DNA from 3 places in the Pseudoalteromonas sp. 120-MNA-CIBAN-0494 genome. Region 3 is predicted to be linked to each of the others. Evidence: predicted binding sites of a transcription regulator. Region 3 holds the regulator's gene; each other region holds the start of a gene.
The links. Region 3 encodes sigma-54, which starts transcription at its own class of promoters, with help from an activator protein. Its sites were predicted from a motif close to GTTGGCACGNNNNTNGNNT; they were not measured.
Positions count from the first base shown of each region.

Region 1: AAEY55_RS04755 (flagellar hook-length control protein FliK) is a predicted target of sigma-54. The motif match lies at 4,510-4,528, and genes of this name have one in related genera.
Region 2: AAEY55_RS09355 (BON domain-containing protein) is a predicted target of sigma-54. The motif match lies at 2,022-2,040, and genes of this name have one in related genera.

Region 1 covers NZ_JBEOOE010000004.1:70,541-77,774, reverse strand. Annotated here, with positions in the region: gene fliF (flagellar basal-body MS-ring/collar protein FliF) at 1-805, shown strand, start outside; gene fliG (flagellar motor switch protein FliG) at 798-1,838, shown strand; gene fliH (flagellar assembly protein FliH) at 1,842-2,657, shown strand; gene fliI (flagellar protein export ATPase FliI) at 2,676-4,010, shown strand; gene fliJ (flagellar export protein FliJ) at 4,010-4,459, shown strand; gene AAEY55_RS04755 (flagellar hook-length control protein FliK) at 4,597-6,177, shown strand; gene fliL (flagellar basal body-associated protein FliL) at 6,235-6,765, shown strand; gene fliM (flagellar motor switch protein FliM) at 6,775-7,234, shown strand, end outside.
Region 2 covers NZ_JBEOOE010000011.1:86,374-93,607, forward strand. Annotated here, with positions in the region: gene AAEY55_RS09345 (GGDEF domain-containing protein) at 1-778, shown strand, start outside; gene suhB (inositol-1-monophosphatase) at 850-1,653, opposite strand; gene AAEY55_RS09355 (BON domain-containing protein) at 2,076-2,639, shown strand; gene AAEY55_RS09360 (YqaE/Pmp3 family membrane protein) at 2,715-2,873, shown strand; tRNA gene AAEY55_RS09365 (tRNA-Ile) at 3,180-3,256, shown strand; gene AAEY55_RS09370 (5-carboxymethyl-2-hydroxymuconate Delta-isomerase) at 3,608-3,937, opposite strand; gene AAEY55_RS09375 (CreA family protein) at 4,192-4,668, shown strand; gene AAEY55_RS09380 (hypothetical protein) at 4,672-5,445, shown strand; partial or broken gene AAEY55_RS09385 (LysE family transporter) at 5,459-5,614, shown strand; gene AAEY55_RS09390 (RNA-guided endonuclease TnpB family protein) at 5,724-6,827, shown strand; partial or broken gene AAEY55_RS09395 (LysE family transporter) at 6,937-7,122, shown strand; gene AAEY55_RS09400 (gamma-glutamylcyclotransferase family protein) at 7,190-7,234, shown strand, end outside.
Region 3 covers NZ_JBEOOE010000002.1:133,624-140,857, forward strand. Annotated here, with positions in the region: gene kdsC (3-deoxy-manno-octulosonate-8-phosphatase KdsC) at 1-493, shown strand, start outside; gene lptC (LPS export ABC transporter periplasmic protein LptC) at 490-1,047, shown strand; gene lptA (lipopolysaccharide transport periplasmic protein LptA) at 1,037-1,582, shown strand; gene lptB (LPS export ABC transporter ATP-binding protein) at 1,579-2,304, shown strand; gene AAEY55_RS02345 (RNA polymerase factor sigma-54) at 2,374-3,867, shown strand; gene hpf (ribosome hibernation promoting factor) at 3,894-4,181, shown strand; gene ptsN (PTS IIA-like nitrogen regulatory protein PtsN) at 4,186-4,638, shown strand; gene rapZ (RNase adapter RapZ) at 4,660-5,505, shown strand; gene AAEY55_RS02365 (HPr family phosphocarrier protein) at 5,549-5,821, shown strand; gene mgtE (magnesium transporter) at 5,969-7,234, shown strand, end outside.

The DNA.
Region 1 (7,234 bases), on a different contig from region 3:
ACCAGCGGTAAGAAGCGAAACCACGTTTGAGGAAAACAACATAGGCGGCTTAGCTGTGGGTATTCCTGGCGCGTTAAGTAATCAGCCTCCGGTAAATTCAGATATTCCAGAAGTAGCAGGCCAAGGCGGCGCAGGAAGTGCTACTTCACCGAGTCGTACGCATAAAGAAGCCACGCGTAACTATGAGCTCGATACTACTATTTCGCATAAGCGCCAACAAAGCGGCACGATTCGCAGAATTAGTGTATCGGTAGCGGTTGATTATTTGCCAACAGTGGGCGAAAACGGTGAAACCACCATGACCCCGCGCTCGGTTGAGGCACTGTCAAATATTCGACGTTTATTACAAGGTGGTGTTGGCTTTGATATACAGCGCGGCGATGCCCTAGAAGTAGTAACAGTTCCCTTTGTACGAGAAGCCGTAGATATGAGTTTTGAAGTACCTTTATGGGAACAAGACTGGTTTATGAAAATAGTACGCTTAGTACTGGCTGCATTGGTTATTATTGTGTTGATTATGGCTGTAGTTAAACCTATGCTAAAACGCTTAATTTACCCTGACAGCACGCTTGATGAGTACGATGAAGATGCACTTAGCTCAGGGGTTGATATTGGCGATAATAGCTTAGATATGCTAAATAAAGACTTTGATTCTGCTTCAGTTGGCTTCTCAAGCGATGGTACACTGCAGCTACCCGATTTACATGGTGACGAAGACTTACTTAAAGCCGTTCGTGCCCTTGTAGCTAACGAACCAGAACTATCATCACAAGTAGTGAAAGCGTGGTTAACCGAAGATGACTGATCAAAACCAAAAACAACTCCCAGCAGCTTTCGATGTTGATAAGCTAGATGGCGTAGATAAAGCGGCCATATTGCTATTAAGTTTATCTGAAGAGGATGCAGCGCAAATACTCAAACATTTAGAGCCCAAACAGGTGCAAAAAGTGGGTATGGCGATGGCCGGTTTACAGGATTTATCGCAAGCTAAAATAAGTGCAGTACATAATTTATTTATAGAACAAATTCAAAGCTTTAGTACAATTGGTTTTCAATCAGAAGACTTTATTAAAAAAGCGCTTACTGCTGCATTAGGTGAAGATAAAGCCGCTAGCTTAATTGACCAAATAGTAATGGGATCGGGCGCTAAAGGACTTGATTCGTTAAAGTGGATGGACTCGAAACAAGTAGCTAACATTATTCGTAATGAGCATCCGCAAATTCAAACCATTGTATTATCTTATTTAGAGCCTGAGCAATCTGCCGAAATACTGGCGCAGTTTCCTGATAAAGTGCGCCTGGATTTAACCATGCGTATTGCTAACCTTGAAGAAGTGCAGCCAGCTGCCTTGCAAGAGCTTAACGAAATTATGGAAAAACAGTTTGCAGGCCAAGCGGGTGCGCAAGCTGCGAAAATGGGCGGCTTAAAAGCGGCTGCCGATATTATGAACTACCTAGATACCAACGTAGAAGGGCAGTTAATGGACTCTATTCGTGAGCATGACGAAGAAATGTCGCAACAAATTCAAGATCTTATGTTTGTGTTTGAAAACTTAATGGACGTAGACGACCGTGGTATTCAAGCAATTTTACGCGAAGTACAACAAGACGTACTAATGAAAGCTATTAAAGGTACAGACGATGCGCTTAAAGAAAAAATACTCGGTAATATGTCTAAACGTGCTGCCGAAATGCTTGCCGATGACTTAGAGGCAATGGCACCAGTGCGTATTAGTGAAGTAGAAGCAGCGCAAAAAGAAATACTCTCTACGGCGCGTCGATTGTCTGACTCGGGCGAAATACAGCTTGGCAGCGGCGGCGGCGAGGAGTTTTTATAAACCATGACTAAATCGTCAATGCACAAAGGGCGTCCACTGCACGCAGATGAAGCCGATGAACTATTAAAGCACTGGGATGTTCCTGATGTAGCACCCGATGAAAAAAGCTTTGGTAATCGCTCTACTGCCTTTGGTACACCGCTTGCTGAGTTGTATCGAAAAGAAATGGCTGAAGAGTCGCTAATTGAAGAGCCGCAAGAACCTGAGTTACCTGCGCTTACTATGGCCGAACTTGAGCGCATTAGACAAGATGCGTTTGAAGAAGGTGTAAAACAAGGGCACGAGCAAGGTTACATAGATGGTTTTGATAAAGGTGTTACCGAAGGTAAAGAAGCTGGCTACAAAGAGGGCCTAGAGCTGGGAAAAACCCAAGGCCAAGAAGATGTAAAACCACTAATAGAGGAGCAGTTAACTGGCCTACGTAGTATTTTAGAGGGGTTAACCGCGCCGCTAAGTAAAGTAGATGAGCAAGTTGAAAAGCAATTAGTGCAATTAGCCGTTATGCTTGCAGAAGCTATTATTTATCAAGAAGTAAAAACCTCTCCTGATGTTATTTTACACACCCTTAAACACAGTATTGATGCGCTTAATACCGAGCAAGAAAAAGTACGTATTCATTTACACCCCGAAGATTTAGAGCTAATAAAGCAAAGTTATGGCGAGCAAACAGTGACAGATAATAACTGGCAGTTGATTGCAGAGCCAACGTTAGAGCGAGGCGGCTGCGAAGTTAAAACGGCGCAATCATCGCTTGATATGACACTTAAAACGCGTGTCAAAGAAACATTGGATAGTTTTTTGCATAGCAGTAGTATCTAACTATTTTATTGGTCTGTTATGTCTGCTTTAGATGTTTCATTAAGCGAACGCTTATCTCAATACAAACAGCATATTAAACCGCCAACACTTGCTGTAGCGGGTATTTTAACGCGAGTAGTTGGCCTTACCCTTGAGGCTAAAGGCTTACGTGCGCCTGTAGGTAGCCAATGTAAAATAGAAACTATGAACGGCTTTGTTGATGCCGAAATAGTTGGTTTTAACGACCAAACCTTATATTTAATGCCAAACGATCATATATCGGGGGTGCTCCCTGGTGCTCGGGTGATCCCCCAACTTAACGACACAGGTTTACCTGTAGGCATGAGTTTGCTGGGCCGCGTAGTTGATGGCTTAGGTCGTCCTCTTGATGGTTTAGGTAAAATTAATGCCGAGCACTATCTTAAGTTTGCCCAAAAACCGATAAACCCTCTTTCAAGACGACCTATAAGCCAGCCTATGGATGTAGGCGTGCGTGCTATAAATTCAGTAATAACAGTAGGACAAGGCCAGCGAATGGGCTTGTTTGCAGGCTCGGGTGTAGGTAAGTCGGTACTGCTTGGTATGATGACTCGTGGTAGTGAAGCCGATGTTATTGTGGTGGGACTGGTGGGTGAGCGTGGCCGCGAAGTAAAAGAATTTATTGAAGAAATACTTGGTGTTGAGGGGCGTAAACGCTCGGTGGTTGTAGCAGCACCGGCAGATTCTTCACCATTAATGCGTTTAAAAGGCTGCGAAAGTGCGGTAACAATTGCAGAGTACTTTCGCGATCAGGGATTAAACGTTTTGTTATTGCTCGATTCGGTAACGCGCTATGCCATGGCGCAGCGTGAAATAGCACTTGCAGTAGGCGAGCCACCGGCGACTAAAGGCTACCCGCCTTCGGTGTTTGCAAAACTGCCAGCGCTGGTGGAACGTGCCGGTAACGGCGGAGAAGGGCAAGGCTCTATTACTGCCTTTTTTACCGTACTAAGTGAAGGCGATGATATGCAAGACCCCATTGCCGATGCGGCGCGCGCTATACTCGACGGCCATATTGTACTTTCGCGGGAACTGGCCGACAGCGGTCATTACCCGGCAATTGATATAGAAAAATCCATTTCGCGAGTGATGCCACAAGTGGTATCTGAGACGCATATGCAACAAGCGCGAGTGCTTAAGCAGGTATATTCTATGTACCAGCAAAATAAAGACATGATCACCTTAGGTGCGTATCAAAAAGGGACAGATCAAATGCTTGATCAAGCCATAAATATGATGCCAAGAGTAAATGCCTTCTTACAGCAAGGCATGCGTGATGTAATTAGTTACGACGACGGCCTGCAAGGGCTAGCGCAGTTATTAGGGCAAGCATAATGGCTAAAAACAAACTGCATTTATTACTAAAGATTGAAAACGATAAAGAAGAAACGCTGCGGATGAGCTATTTGCAGGCGAATCAAAATTTGCAGGCAAACCAGCAAAAACTCCAAGGTTTAAATAACTTTAGATTGGAATACACCCAGCAATTACACATTAAAGGGCAGTCGGGCTTATCAAGTGCTGGGTTTAGTCAGTTTCATGCATTTATTGCTAAAATAGAAGAAGCAATTCGCCAACAAGCCAATACAGTTAACACTGCAAAACAAGTGGTTAGCCAGCGTAAAACCCTGTGGTTAAAGCAGCAAATTAAGGCTAAAGCAGTCGCTAAACTCATAGAAAAACAACAGTTAAAGGCCGATGTGCTAGTGGCTAAAAATGAGCAAAAAATGTTGGATGAATTTTCGGCTAATCAATTTTTTCAACGACACAACAATCGACTTTAGTAAGTAGCGAGTACTTTAACCGCTTTAACAAAAGCTTGTACCTTATAAACAAAGGCACGTTAATTGCTTTGTTGTTAAATGAACTATAATTTTAGGCATTATTGGGTGGTTTGTTGCCGCTTTATATTAGGTGATTTATGACGATTAATGATATTTCAATGTTAGCGGTATCTGAGCAAGACGCTTACTCTAATAAACAAACGAGTAACTCAAGACGTAATGATGACTCTGATACTGGTTTTTTTAATCAGTTAGAAGATGCCAATAAAGCGGCTTACAATAATAACAGCAAAGCTAAAGCAGGCGCTAGCAATGCTAAGGCTGAGCAGCCTGAAACACAAGACGATGCTGTTTCGGGCGATAGTATGTTGGCGCAAATAAATGCTGCGCACACTATAGACACCACAGTTAAAAAGAACGCTGATGCTAAAGCCGAGGCTTTAGATGAAGACGCTAAGCAATTAAAAGGGAAGCCTGATGATCAGCTTGCCCCTATTGTAATTGCACCGCAAAAAGGTGTGCTTAGCGATGTTGCAGCAAGCGCTGAGGCGGCAAACGAAAAGCTAATGCCCTTATCTCAAAGTATGGCCACTGCAAATAATAAAGGCGATGCAACAGCGCAAAAACAATCTGTAGATGCCGCAGTAATGAACTTGCTAAGCAAAGATAGCGAGGCAATTAAAGCAGATCCGTTACTTGCTAAACTAACACCCGAGCAGCATGAGCAATTAACTACGCAGCTGCAGGCAAGTAGCAAACCCAATGGCAACGACAACCTAGCAACGTTAAAGCAAATGCTTACTCAATATGTTGTTGAAAGTGATAAAGCAAGCGCGGCAGACACGGCTAAACAGGCCTTAAATTCTCAAATAAATGCTTTGACCACACCAGAAAAACAAGCGCTACTGAGCCAGTTAAATAGCTATATTAAAAATGAGCAGCCCCAAGGTGAGCAACTAGCAAGTATTAAGCAAACAATTGCAGATTTAAGCGCATCGATTGATAAAAAAGCATTAATAACTGCAGATGATAAAACAGCATTAAACGCACTTAGCGATAAAGAACTCACTAAATCGTTAGAGTCATTGCAAAAAAATAACACTGAACAGTTATCACCCCGAGCAGCACAATTATTGACGCAAATTACCAGTACGGTAAATGGTTTAGGCCTATACGATGGTGTAGGGTATGAGCAAACTATAATTGATATGCAAGCGTTGCAGGCTGGGCAATTACAAAGCACAGCGCAAGTTAAACAAGCAAGCTTGGACCCAGGCGTTATGCAAGCGCTTAATATTATAAAAAGTGACGCGGCAAAAATGTTGCAAGAGCGAGTGAGCTCTATGCTTAGCATAAATAATAAAGTAGCAGAAATTCGTCTCGACCCACCAGAAATGGGCAGTATGCAAATTCGCATCAGAAGCGATGCAGAGCAAGCACAAATAAACTTTGTAGTACAAAACCAGCAAGCTAAAGAAGCGCTTGAACAATCGCTTCCGCGCTTACGCGAAATGCTTGCCCAACAAGGCATAGATTTAGGCGAAAGTACTATTTCTTATGGTGAGCCTGGAGGGCAAGGAGCAGAGCAAAATGATGACAACGATAGTCGTCGTTTAGCTGATAATGAATTGACTACTGATGAAAACGATGAGCAAATTAATACACAAATGCCAAGTTCTCGACAACAAACGTCATCATCAATAGATTACTATGCCTAAGTACTGCTATTATAATAGCTAAAACAAGCAAGTACCTTTGCTAATAAAGGAAATATCATGGCTGAAGAGACTAATTTAGAAATAGAAGAAACAGGTAACAGCAAAAAGAAAATCATAGTAATTATTGCAGCTGTATTGCTTGTTATTGTTGCAGCTGTTGTTGGTTATTTTTTGCTTTCGGGCTCAGACACGCCAGCGGAAACGTTAAATGATGAAGCCGCTACAGCACAGCAAACAAGCTCTTCTACAGGCTCATCGGCCAAAATAGGCAGCGCACTTTATGTTGCAATGCCAAGACCTTTTGTATTTAACATACCGGGCTCTAGTCGCGATAGAATTGTGCAAATTAAAGTGGAATTATTAGTGCGCGGCGAAGCAAACGAAGAAACCGCTAAAAAGCATATTCCACTAATAGAAAGTACATTATTAAGTATATTTTCTATGTCCACGGCTGACGAACTAAGCACCAGTGTAGGTAAAGAAAACTTACGCTTTGCAGCACTAGAAAAAGTACAAGCTAGCTTAATGGACGTTGAAGGCAGTAAAGTAATTGAGCGGGTATTATTTACCGGCTTTGTGATGCAATAAGGGGCTAGCGTGAGCGATTTATTATCCCAAGACGAAATTGATGCGTTATTGCATGGTGTTGATGACGTTGACGAGGAAGATATACCCGAAGGTGAAGACGGTGAAGGCAATACGCTTCAGTATGACTTTTCTTCGCAAGATCGGATCGTACGTGGACGAATGCCGACACTGGAAATTGTTAACGAACGCTTTGCTCGTCATATGCGAATTAGCCTATTTAACATGATGCGCCGCACCGCTGAGGTGTCTATAAATGGCGTGCAAATGATTAAGTTTGGCGAGTATGTGCATACTTTGTTTGTGCCAACTAGTTTAAATATGGTGCGTTTTAGACCTTTAAAAGGCACCGGCCTTATAACCATGGAAGCACGTTTAGTGTTTATTTTGGTTGATAACTTTTTTGGTGGTGATGGCCGCTACCATGCAAAAATTGAAGGGCGTGAATTTACCCCTACAGAGCGACGCATTG
Region 2 (7,234 bases), on a different contig from region 3:
GGCCACTGTAGTAATGGACAGGCAACCGCTAGTGGTAGATGAAAACCAGCTGCTAGATAACGTTAGTCAGCAAATTACCGAATGCGACTTTGATATTCGCCGCCATATAGTGATCACCCGAGGGCAGCAGTATTTAGGCATTGTGCCAGTACGCGACATATTAAAACATATAACAGATGAAAAAATTCGTCATGCGCAGCACGCTAACCCATTAACTATGTTACCCGGTAATCTAGCTCTTAACGATGCCATAGAGCGGCGTTTAGCTACACAAAAGGCGTTTTCATTGGCGTATTTAGATTTGAACCATTTTAAACAGTTTAATGATTTGTTTGGTTATGCTAGCGGCGATAGTGTAATTAAACTATTAGCAAATATTACGATGCAGGCGTGTAGTAATACAAACAGTTTTTTTGGCCATATTGGCGGCGATGACTTTATGGTGCTATTTGATGATAATAATGCTGCCGCAGTGTGCGAGCATATTATTCGCCAATTTGAAATAGAATCACAGGTGTTTTTTAGTTCCGAACATATTAAAAATAAGGGATATTGGAGTGCAAATAGAGAAGGGAAGCCACAATTTGTGCCATTAGTAACACTGGCAATAGGCTTAGTTACTCCCGATTTACACCATTATAAGAATAGCCATCAGGTTGCAGCATTGGCAAGTAATGCTAAAAAATCAGCAAAGCGCTTTGCTCATAGCCATTTGTTTTTATGTCAGCGTAGTAAGCCAAGTAGTGTGGTTGCTAGGTTAGAAAAACAAGCAGTTTAATCGTCATAAATAATTTTTTGCAGACAACAAAAAAGGAGCCTAAGCTCCTTTTTTAAACCATGCAGTTTTTATTAACGAAGTAATGACTCAGTTAATACAGGGCGAATTTCGCGAATTATTGCTTGAGTTAGCTTAGGTGCGCCACAGATAATGTTACCACTATTGTTATAGTTTACGCCGCCAGCAAAATCTACAACCATGCCGCCTGCTTCTTTTACTAATAGCTCGCCTGCAGCAGTATCCCAAGGTTTTAAACCAATTTCGAAAAAGCCATCAACGCGTCCAGCAGCAACATAAGCCATGTCTAGCGCAGCAGAGCCCGCACGACGGATATCAGCTGTATGTATGAATAAAGCTTTAAACGCTTCTGTGTATGCATCTAGGTGTTGTTTTTGCTTGAAAGGGAAGCCAGTAGCTAAGATTGAACCGCCTAAATCAACTGTTTTAGAAACGCGTAAACGTTTGCTATTAAGTTGTGCGCCTTGACCACGAGAGGCAGTGAAAAGCTCACCACGAATTGGATCATAAATAACGGCTTGGTCTAAACGACCTTTTACTTTAAGTGCGATAGAAACCGCAAAATGAGGAATACCCTTGATGAAGTTAGTTGTGCCATCAAGCGGGTCAACAATCCATTGGTAATCTGCATCTTTACCTTTATGCTCGCCTAATTCTTCACCAACAATGCAGTGATCAGGGTAAGAGCGTAAAATGGTGTCGCGAATTATAGCTTCAGCTTCTTTATCAATGTTAGTCACTAAATCGTTAGTGCCTTTTTGTTGAACTTCAACTTTTGATAAATCTTCACTTGCACGAAGTATAATTTTGCCTGCGTTACGCGCAGCGCGAACCGCAATGTTTAACATTGGATGCATGGTATTACCTTTGGGTTGTAAAAGAACGTTTATATATTTTAGCTGGCGTATTTTAGCGACTTTTGCCATAAAGTAAACAACAAAGCCTAAATACTTTTGTTTGTTTTTTATACTTGCTTGATGTGCAGAGCATTTTATAGAAATTCAGCATTGATGAATCTGCAAAGCACTTTTTAAATGTGTTCTAGTGCTTTAAAAATTTAGCATGTTTTTTACTCTTTAACCTGGGCCCAAGTTAAAAGCTATGAACATGCTTTTATTTTCACTACTGAGAACTTTTTACCGATAAGTCGGTAAAAAAGTGATGTATACAAAGTGAAGTTATTTTACACATCGCCTTAAGTTAATGATTTTACTTGTTTATTAAAGTTGGCTTAAAGCTGGCATTAGTTAAAGTGTCTTTAATCAAAAGGAGAAAGATTATGAAAACATTTAACAAATCTATCATTGCGGCGTTAGTTTTAGGTACTACGGCTATGGGTGCTCAAGCGAGCAGCTGGGAAAATGAAAGTAAAGATGCTTGGATTGATGGTAAGGCTGAAACAGTGCTTCTTATGAACACTAACCTCAATAACTTTGACATCAACACTGATGTAAAAAATGGCAAAGTTATACTAACAGGTAAAGTTAATAGCGAACTCGACAAAGAGTTAGCAGAAGAACTTGTACTGAGTTTAGATGGTGTAACCGATGTTGATAACCAGCTTACTGTTGTGAAAAACATGAACAGTAAAAGCCATGACAACATGAAAGATGATGATGGTAGCGGCTTAACCGACGCTAAAATTACCACAGTCATCACAACGCGTTATTTATTTAACTCAGAAGTTGGTGGTACAAACATTGATGTAGATACTGACAACGGTGTAGTTACTCTTACCGGTACAGTGAACTCAGATGCTGAAAAACAGCTTGCAGTAAAAATTGCTAAAAATGCAGAAGATGTTCGCGATGTAGTAGATAAACTAACGATAGTTGCAAAGTAACATAGTATTTATAAAACCCAGCTCTGCTGGGTTTTTGCTTATAAGTTTTTTAGTTTATAAATAAGGAGAATATTTATGGATATTATACGTATTATTTTTTCAATCTTACTGCCACCACTGGGAGTATTTTTACAGGTGGGTTTAGGCTTACATTTTTGGATAAATATTTTACTTACGTTGTTTGGTTACTTCCCTGGAGTAATACATGCAATATACATTATCGCAAAAAAATAATTCATTTCTGTTTGTCGCGTAATATAAGCTGTAAGTTGCTTATTTAAAGCCCAATTTTTAAATTACGCGATATACAGCCTTCCATTTCACTTTTACTTAGCTGCCAGTATTAACCCTAAATTCTGCAAATTTTAATATTATACCCATAAAAAGATTACTATTTAAGCAGTTAGACCATTGATTGTTAAAATAAAGACTTTTGCTAGTGACAAGCCTCTAAAAACTTTTTATACTGCACCCCGCTTTAGTCGCTATGTGACTAAACGCTTCTTAAAAAATTAACTGTTTACAGTTATACAAAAAGTTGGCCCCTTAGCTCAGTTGGTTAGAGCACACGACTCATAATCGTTAGGTCCCCAGTTCGAGTCTGGGAGGGGCCACCATTTTTAAATATACCTACTAAAAATCATTCCAATCATTAACTAATGAATAGCTCTATGTTGTGTTAATTACACTTTAAGTATATTTTTGCCTGTTTCATTATAAAATAATAAATAGAATTGTTTTACGGCAATAAAAAATCCCTAGTTAGGGATTTTTTACAGAGTACTTATTAACGCTTTTAAGTTAATACCTATATTATTAATAACATGATCATTCTGACTTATTAAGTAGCTAATTAACCGCGTTAGAAATAGCCTATAGGTCACTATACATTATGACTTTGATTAGTGATTAAGCTGTTTTTTTGGTACTAGAATTGTTCACTAATTTAATGTGACGGGTAAAATAAATTAATTTTTACGGTAGATCTCATGTTCAATATCGTAAATATTAACGCTTAAACTGTCTGATGCTCTGCAATAGGTTTTTAAACACTCAAGTAGTTGCTCACTTAACATTTGTTTTTGCTCAATAGAACGTCCCGCCAAAATGTGTACCGCAATATGTATAAACCCCGACCCGCCAGCGCCAAGTAGATATTGCTGATAGGAAATAGCGCGTGTTTTTATGGTTTCTAAATCAAATAAATTACTTTGGAAAGCGGCGTTGTGAATTTTTTCTACAAGTACTTGTGGTAATACAGGGAGGTCTTCTGAGTGTTCAATAATAATGTGCGGCATTTAGGCGTTCCTATTATGAGTTACTACATGTGTGAACCTTATTATACCAAATACCAGGTTACCCGCTAACCCCTACAATGCTGAATTAGCATCTTTTTGTTTTGCACAATTAGCCATTAAGAAGTGTTATGGTGCGGCAAAGGTGAATGTATATAGCGCAATGTTTATTTTTTACAACATGTGTTTTGTAGCTGTAAATACGTTTAGTATAGAAGAATAAACCGTATCCCTCTTTAAGTATGTTGGAGAACACGATGAAGTATTTAAAAGTCAGCTTTTTACTCGCAGGTATGCTTACCTTAACAGCGTGCTCAGATGATGTTGCCTCTGTAAGCCTTGGGTTATTTACCACCAAGGATGTAATTGTAAATTCGCAACAAGACCCTTTAGTCACTGGGGTAACGTGCCATATTAGCCATATAGAAGCTAATTTAGATTTTTCAGATCCTTCTGATATGTCAATTTCGTGTCGGCAAACCGGGGTTATTACCGCAGAGCAATTGCAGCAGATTGATCGGAGTAAATCTGGGGAAGTGGTATTTAAATCATCTAAAAGTATTTTGTTTAAATCATTAAAAGTGCGTCGTATTTACGATGCTAAAGCACATACCTTATTGTATTTGTCGTACTCGACTAAAGAGTCTACGGGGAGTCATCATCATGCGTTATCTACTGTGCCATTATACAATACACAAGCATGGCAATGGGCGCTTGGGCAAGAGCGAGAGTAAGCTATGTTAGCGTTATTTAAGCCCAAACCATTACTGGCTGAGCAAGAGCAGCAATGGTTAATTGATACCTTTATATGGGCAGTTGAAAACTTTGATGTTGAGTTTTTTACCCAGCATACGCAAATCACTTTGCCCACGGTTGAGTTCTTTCCCGACTCGGTATCGAGTATTGAAGAAATGGCCACTAAGGTATTTAACCGCGTAAGTAGTTATGCGGGTATGACAGCGTGGCCTATTCAACTAGTTGCACCGCAGCAGCTCACTCCACAGGTTTTTCCACAGTTTAAATTTAGCCAACAACTACGTGGCGAAGGCGCTAAATTAATTGTACCGCCTAGCCAGGCTATTAATATTTCGTTTAATCCAAATCAAGTAAACCAGCCACAAGACTTAGTTGCCAGTTTTGCTGGAACGTTAGCGACTATTTTAATTCATCATGTAGGCGTATTACCACCGGGCGGAAAAGACTACTTAGCGCAAGCTGCTGATGCACTGGCTTGCTTTTTAGGCTTTGGGGTAATGATGAGCAATACGGTATATCAGTTTAAGGGCGGCTGTGGCTCGTGTTATAACCCTTATGCAAATCGCGAAGCGTCGTTGAACGAAACCCATACGGTATTTATGCATGCGTTAGTGAGTTACTTTAAAAATGATAAACGCTCTAAGCAGCATTTAAAACCGCATTTGCGCGGCCAATTTAAAAAAGCGCAAAAAGAAATTAAAGCATTAGTCAATAACTCAGCTAACCCGCTGTTATTAGCGTATATGCCAAACTAAGCAGAGATATTGTGTGAATTACTTAGACGAATTTTTACTGATTGCCGTAGCGCACTTTTTTGCAGTAGCAAGCCCAGGGCCCGATTTTGCTGTGGTATTAAAGCAAAGTGTGCAGCAAGGTAGGCGCAATGCTCTTTGGACTAGTGCAGGTGTTGGTGCGGCTATTTTATCATTTGAGCCGAAAAACTCCGTCCTTTAGGTCGGGGATGTAAGGTTTTAGCGCAACGCGCTAACAATAGAGCTTGAATCTTACAAAAACACTGTGTATCTTGTAAGGCATGAAAGAGATAGCGGTTAAACAACGGTTCTACCCAACACCTGAGCAAGTAACCTTACTTGAACAGACGTTTGGCTGTACGCGTTTTGTTTACAACTCTATTCTTCGTTGGCGTACTGATGCTTACTACAATGAGCAAATCAAGATTAACTACAGCAAAGCATCAAGCTATCTAACTGAACTCAAGAAAAACCCTGAGTTCCCTTGGCTTAATGATGTTTCTAGCGTTCCTTTGCAGCAAGCAATCAGAAACCAACAAACTGCTTTTAAGAACTTCTTTGAGGGTCGAGCTAAATACCCAACTTTCAAAAAGAAGCGCTCGAAACAAAGCGCACAACTAACCAAAGCAGCATTCAGATATACTGATGGTCAGTTGTTCATGGCTAAATCTAAGCAACCTATAAATGTTCGTTGGTCGCGAGAGCTGCCTAGCGAACCAACCACCATTACAATTAGCAAAGACAGTGCGGGTCGCTACTTTGTATCTTGTCTGTGTCGCTTCGAGCCAAAACCACTATCGATTAGTAAAAATACAGTCGGTATTGATTTAGGTTTGACTGACCTTGTTATTGCCTCCAACGGTTTCAAGTCTGGAAATCCCCGTCACACCAAGCGTTACGCTAGTAAACTAGCTAAGACTCAACGTGTGCTATCGAAGAAGAAGAAAGGTTCTTCTAACTTCCACAAAGCCAGAAAGAAAGTCGCTCGCGTTCAAGCAAAGATTGCTGATTGTCGTCACGACTTCACCCACAAACTGACTTCCCAATTGATAAACGATAATCAAGTGATTAGCTGTGAAAGTCTGAGCGTAAAAAACATGGTCAAGAATCGAAAACTTGCTAAAGCAATTAGCGATGCCAACTGGGGCGAGTTCGTGCGCCAACTTACCTACAAAGCTGAGTGGTACGGTCGAACTGTAGTTAAGATTGATAAGTGGTATCCAAGCTCTAAACGCTGTAATTGCTGCGGTCACGTTGTCGATTCCTTGCCGTTACATATCCGTAAATGGTCGTGTCCTCAATGCTCTAGCGAGCTAGACCGCGACATAAATGCGGCACTGAATATTAAAGCTGTCGGGCAGACAGTGTTAGCCTGTGGAGCGTAAGTAAGACTTTAGATTCTTTTGAATTTAAAGCGATACGCTATGAAACAGGAATCCCCCTCCTTTCCCGACTTGTCGGGCGCGAAGCGAGGTGGGGGAGGATGTCAAGGGGCTTAAATACTTGGCCGGTGCCTATTTAGCTTATTTGGGAGTGCAAGCACTGCGAGCAGCCAAACCGGGGGCAAATCTAAATGATAATATTGCCAACAAAACGGTGCCAGCAGAGCCCGTTTGGTTTGCCTTTCGGCGCGGCTTTTTAACCAATGCATTAAACCCTAAAGCCACCTTGTTTTTTATTTTAATAGCTTTGGCTATTCGTGTTGTAATTTAAAACCAAGTTACATTATTTAATTTTAGGAGTAGGTATGTCGCTTTATAATTTTTCGTTTGGCTCTAACATGTCGTCTCAC
Region 3 (7,234 bases):
AGTAAAACTACTTATATGCGACATTGATGGCGTATTTTCTGATGGCCGAATTTATCTTGGCAACCAAGGTGAAGAGCTAAAAGCATTTAATACAAAAGATGGCTTTGGTATTAAAGCACTTATTAACAGCGGCTTTGAAGTAGCGGTTATTACCGGCAGGCACTCGCAAATAGTACAACAACGTATGACCAGCTTAACCGTGCAGCATATTTATCAAGGTCAAGAAAACAAGCTTATTGCCTACCAAGAACTTAAAAACAAGCTTAATTTGAGCGATGAGCAAATTGCTTATATTGGTGATGATGGCCCTGATATGCCTGTTATGGAGTTAGTTGGCTTTGCAGTCGCAGTAAACGACGCGCACCCACTAATTAAACGCTTAGCACATTACACTACGCAAATGCCGGGTGGTTTTGGTGCAGTAAGAGAGCTAACCGACTTACTTATGCTTGAAAACAATAAACCATTAACTAGCCAAGGCACCAGTTCATGAATATAGCGCGCATAGTCTTAAGCGTTTTATTCATCACCTGTATGGTTTGGCTTTGGTACCCTTATTTTACTCAGGTAAATACGGTTGCTAAAGCCGACTCAGAAGTAATAGCTAAACCCGATTACACCGCCATTGAGCTAAAACAAACAGCTTTTGACGAAAACGGTGAAATTAGCCATAAAGTAACTGCGGTTAAAACGGAGCTTTACGAGCAGCTAGGATTTACCTTATTCGAAAAACCTACTTTCATATTGTACGACGATAGACAAAAAACGTGGCGTATCAATGCTGATGAAGCAACACTTTACGATGAAAGACAATTAATTTTAGAGGGTAATGTAACTGCCCAAAACTTAATTGATGGCGCAATGATAGACAAAATTATCGCCGACAATATTCAAGTAGATATAATGCTACTCACTATGCGCAGCGAACAGCCCGTTATTATAACTGGACCGAATTTAAAGATCACCGGTAAAGGCCTTGAAGCCAATTTAACAACCGAGGTGATAAAACTAATTAACCATACGCGAACACTATATTATGACCAATAACCTTGCAAAAATACTTATTATTCCATCGCTTATACTTGTATTTAATAGTAATGCGGCAGAGCAAAGTACTTCCCCATTAGCTAATCAAATTTCTATTAGTGCTGACCGACAAGAAGGTCAACTAAAAGAAAACGTTGGTATTTTTGATAAAAATGTCGAGATAATTCACGGCAATCGTCGTATAACCGCCGATCGTTTAGAAGTACATAAGCGCGACGAACTTGGCGATAATAAACAACTATTAATTGCCACGGGCAGCCCTGCATATTTTGAAGAAAAGCAAGCAGATGGTACTGTCATGAGCGCCAGCGCTAACGAAGTACGTTACGATGTAGCGAAACGTTTTTTAACCCTGGTAGGAGATGCAAACATTTCTCAAGCTGGGCAAAAAATTACGGCTAAAAGCATCACCTACGATATAGAGCAACAGCTTATAAGTGCTGAAAAAGATGAAAACTCAACTGATCGGGTACACACTATTTTAGTGCCTATAGACGTAAAAAAAGAACAAAAACTCAATAAAGGTCAGCCATGAGTACATTAAAAGCAGAGCTATTAGCAAAAAGCTATAAAGGCCGTGAAGTTGTTAAAAATGTAGGACTTGAAGTAAAAGCTGGCAGCATTGTTGGTTTACTTGGCCCAAATGGCGCAGGTAAAACCACTACCTTTTACATGATTGTAGGCTTAGTTCCTAGCGACAAAGGTAAAATATTAATTGATGATAACGATATTACCTTACTTCCTATGCACAGCCGTGCTCGTTTAGGTATTGGTTATTTACCACAAGAATCTTCTATTTTTAGAAAGCTCACTGTGTATCAAAATTTAATGGCTATTTTAGAAACGCGTAAGCAACTAAATAAACAAGCCAGGGAAGAAACCCTAAATAGTTTGTTGGACGAATTTAGCCTGCAACATATTCGCGACAGCTTAGGTATGGCGCTATCTGGTGGTGAACGTCGCCGCGTAGAAATAGCACGTGCTTTAGCTGCAGATCCTAAATTTATATTGCTTGATGAGCCCTTTGCTGGCGTGGATCCTATTTCAGTGCTCGATATTAAAAAAATTATAGAACACCTTAAAAATCGTGGTATTGGCGTACTAATTACCGACCACAATGTAAGGGAAACCCTTGATGTTTGTGAAAAAGCCTACATTGTTTCTCATGGGGAGCTAATTGCATCTGGTACTCCTGAATTTGTATTAAACGATAAAACAGTACGTGATGTTTATTTAGGCGAGCAGTTCAAACTGTAATATTTATGTTATTACTATAAGCATCTGCTAAGATTAATCATATCAATTTATAAGGATTGTTAGAGATAAATGAGGCAATCATTACAGCTGCGCATGGGCCAGCAACTTACAATGACTCCGCAACTGCAACAGGCTATTCGCTTATTGCAGCTTAGTACCTTGGATCTCCAGCAAGAAATACAAGAAGCACTTGATAGCAACCCATTACTTGAAGTTGATGAACAAGATTACACGGAAGAATCAGCAGGTAAAAACGAGCAAAAAGCAGATGACATTACTGTTAGCGCCTCTGCTGACGACACCCCAAGCGAGTATGAGCAAGATAGCGGTGAAGCACTAAATAAAGACACCATAAGCGACGACATGGCCATGGATGTATCATGGGATGAATATATGAGCGCAGCGCCTGCCTCTTCATCAGGGCCAATGCCTGAAGATGAATCTATTTATCAAGGTGCATCAACCGAAACCCTGCATGAATACTTAATGTGGCAATTACAGCTCACCCCTTTTAGCCCTACCGACGAAGCTATTGCCATAGCTATCGTTGAAGCCGTAGATGACTCTGGTATTTTAACCCTCAGTTGCGAAGACCTTTTAGCAAGCTTTAACCAAGAAACTGACGACGAACACGAAGTAGAACTAGATGAAATAGAAGCAGTGCTAAAGCGCATTCAATTATTTGATCCTGTTGGTATTGCAGCTCGCAGCTTGCAAGAATGCTTATGCATTCAATTAAATCAATTTGATAAAGACACCCCTTATATTAACGAAACAAAAATGGTGTTAACTGATCATATCGATTTACTCGCTGCTCGCGACTATCGTACGTTAATGAAAAAAACTAAGCTCAAAGAAGAAGAGCTTAAAGAAATAATGACACTTATTCATACGCTTAATCCTAAGCCTGCGGATACTATTGTCAGAGAAGAGTCTGAATACGTTATACCTGACGTGTCTGTTAAAAAAATAAAAGGCCGCTGGGTGGTAGAGCTAAACCCAGATAGCATGCCAAAAATACGTGTTAACAGCCAATATGCGGCTATGTCTCGTACAGTAAAATCCAGCGGTGACAGCCAATTTATTCGCTCGCACTTACAAGAAGCTAAATGGTTTATTAAAAGCCTAGAAAGTAGAAACGAAACGCTCCTGAAAGTAACTAATTGTATTGTTAAGCAGCAACAAGCGTTTTTTGAACATGGCCCAGAAGCCATGAAACCTATGGTATTAAACGATGTTGCCGAAATAGTTGAAATGCACGAGTCGACTATTTCACGGGTCACTACGCAAAAATATATGCACACTCCACGTGGCATTTTTGAGCTTAAGTACTTTTTTTCAAGCCATGTAAGCACCGAAAATGGTGGCGAATGTTCATCAACTGCCATACGTGCCCTGATTAAAAAGTTGATAGCTGCAGAAAACTTAGCCAAACCATTGAGTGATAGCAAGATTGCAGATATATTGGCTGAGCAAGGAATTAAAGTAGCTAGACGGACAATTGCAAAATATCGCGAATCTCTGGCTATTCCCCCGTCGAATCAACGTAAAAGCTTGATTTAAGACGTACAACAAAGAGGAAAATGCTGATGCAACTAAACTTAACTGGTCGTCATGTAGACATTACAGACTCATTAAGAGACTATGTAAATAATAAATTTGCAAAGCTGCAAAGACACTCAGATCACATAACTAATGTGCATGTTATTCTCGATGTAGAAAAATTAAGTCAAAAAGCTGAAGCAACAATTTTTGTAAGTGGCGCTGAGCTATTTGCATCGACCGAACACCAAGATATGTACGCTGCCATTGACTCGTTGATTGACAAACTCGATCGTCAAGTAATTAAACACAAAGAGAAGTTTGCTCGACACTAACACTATGAAATTAAGCTCACTTATATGCCAGGACTGCAGCAAAGCTGTGGTCCTTTTTAATAGTAAAAAAAGAATTTTAGAATTCATCAGTGAACTCGCGCATAAAAAAATGCCGTATTTACCTCAGCAAGATATTCTCACTGCTTTATTGGCAAGAGAAAAGCTAGGTAGTACCGGTATTGGCCGAGGAATAGCAATTCCACATGGCCGTATGAGCGGGGCACAAGAGCCTCTTGCCTTAATTTTAATAAGCGAAACCGCTATTAATTTTGATGCAATTGATAATCGTCCAGTTGATATTTTTGTTGCGCTTATAGTGCCCGATGGCGATAACCAGCAGCACTTGAAAACACTAGCCACAATAGCTGATAAACTAAACGATAAAGAGTTTTGTAAGCAATTGCGTGCGGCAAAGTCTGATGAAGCGTTATACCAAGTTATTTTGGATCAATCCTAGTTACTAATAAAGGGGTGGTAAATGGAATTAATTATTATAAGTGGCCGATCAGGTTCTGGTAAGTCAGTTGCTTTACGTGTTGTAGAAGATTTAGGTTACTATTGTGTAGATAATATTCCGGTAAATTTGCTGCCTTCATTAGTGCGCAGTGTCTCTGATAACTACGATAAAATAGCCGTTAGTATAGACGTGCGTAACCTGCCTAAAGACCAGCAGCAGTTTAACGATATTCTTGAGTACTTGCCCGACTTTGCTAAACCAACGTTATTTTATTTAGATAGCGACGATCAAACGTTAATCCGCCGTTATTCAGAAACACGTCGCTTGCACCCGCTTTCGATTGATTCGCTACCGCTAGATTTAGCAATAAAAAAGGAAAAAGAATTACTCGATGTACTCGTAACGCGGGCTGATCATGTCATTGATACAACCGATTTAAGTGTGCATCAACTTGCTGAATCTATGCGTGAAACCATACTCGGTAAAAAAGACAAACAGCTTATCATTACCTTTGAGTCGTTTGGCTTTAAGCATGGTATTCCCAAAGGTGCTGATTATGTTTTTGATGCGCGTTTTTTACCAAACCCACACTGGGAACCGGAGCTCAAGCCTTTAACTGGATTAGATCAACCAGTAAAAGATTATTTAGCTAGTCATAGTATTGTGCAAAAATTCACTTGGCAAATTCAAACCTTTGTACAAACGTGGTTACCACACCTAGAGCGTAATAATCGCAGTTATTTAACCATTGCTATTGGTTGTACTGGTGGTCAGCACCGCTCAGTTTATTTAGCGCAAACAATTGGTGAAAGCTTTGCTATGTCTCACCCTAATGTAAAAATTCGCCATCGCGAGCAAGAAAAATAATTCAATTTAAATAATCATCTGTTCAGCTTAAGTAGAGTATCTTATGCGCTTAGAAAATACATTTTTAATAAAAAACAAGCTAGGCCTGCATGCTAGAGCTGCTACCGTATTAGCACAATTAGCGGTACAATTTGACGCATCTATTACCTTATTTCAAGATGAAAAAGAAGCCGCTGGCGATAGCGTACTGGCTTTAATGTTACTAGAAAGCAGCCAAGGTAAAGAAGTAAAAGTAGTGTGCGAAGGACCCGATGCAGAGCATGCTTTACATGCCGTTGGCCAATTAATAGCGCAGCGCTTTAACGAACAAGAATAGTAGGCACTTTATTTAAACCAAGTAAACGAGCTAAAATATAGGGTTAGTGAAACCTTAAGCTAGTTTGGCTAAAAAAAGTAAGATAAACTGAACGAAGTTAATGACTAACTTCTTCCCTAACGTTATAAAAATAAATTAAGGACGCCAATGCCCGAAACTTTCGAACAAGACTACCCACTACAACAATTACAACAAGTGACCAAGTCACTCAATAGTGGTCAGTTTGTTCAAGTTAGGCGCATGCTGGCAAAAACAGCTCCTTGTGATACCGCACTTTTACTAGAATCATCACCGCATAAAGTTCGTCGCCTGCTCTGGCAATTAGTTGATCCAGATGTACAAGGTGATGTTCTTGAAGAACTCTCTGAAGATGTACGTTTAGGCATTATTGCCCAAATGGAACCTAAGCACATTGCTGCTGCCACTGAAGACATGGGCCACGATGACTTAGGTGAAGTACTGCGAAGCCTGCCTGACACGGTTTATAAAGACGTGGTTAGCGCCATGGACATTCAAGATAGAGAACGTGCTACGCAAGCACTCTCCTATCAGGAACGCTCTGCTGGCGCGCTGATGAACACAGATACAGTAACCATTCGCCCTGATGTAACCCTAGATGTGGTACTGCGTTACATTCGTCTGCGCGGCGAACTCCCTGAGGGTACCGACGACCTTTACGTTGTCGATAAGCATAACTGTTTTTTAGGCGCTTTATCGTTAAGTACCTTACTAACCAATTCGCCCGAAAAAATTGTTCACGACCTAATGGATGAAGACTGTGAGTCTATTCCTATTTCGATGGATGAAAGCGAAGTGGCGCAGTTATTTGAACGTCATAACTGGATATCAGCCCCAGTAGTTGACGACAACGCCCAGCTACTTGGCCGTGTTACTATCGATGACATTGTTGATGTAATTCGTGAAGACGCAGAGCATCACTTATTAGGTTTAGCGGGTCTTGATGATGAAGAAGATACCTTTGCACCGGTTTTAAAAAGCTCAAAAAAACGCTCTGTTTGGCTAGGTGTTAACTTATTAACGGCTCTGGCAGCTGCTTTTGTTGCCAGCTTTTTTGAAGGCACTTTAGCAATACTGCCTATTTTAGCCGTGCTTAACGGCATTGTCCCCTCAATGGGTGGGGTGGCCGGTAGCCAGTCATTAACCTTGGTTATTCGTGGTATAGCAGTGGGCCATATTAACCAAACTAACCAACGTTTTGTAATGATAAAAGAGCTCGCCATTGGTGCATTAAACGGTATTTTATGGGCTGTTTTAATTGCCAGTGTTATAGCCCTATGGCAATGGGACTTAATGCTTGGCGCGGTACTGGCGTTTGCAATGTTTATGAACTTAGTTGTTGCGGGTGTGGCGGGTGCGTGTATTCCTATAATACTTAAACGTATGAAAATAGAC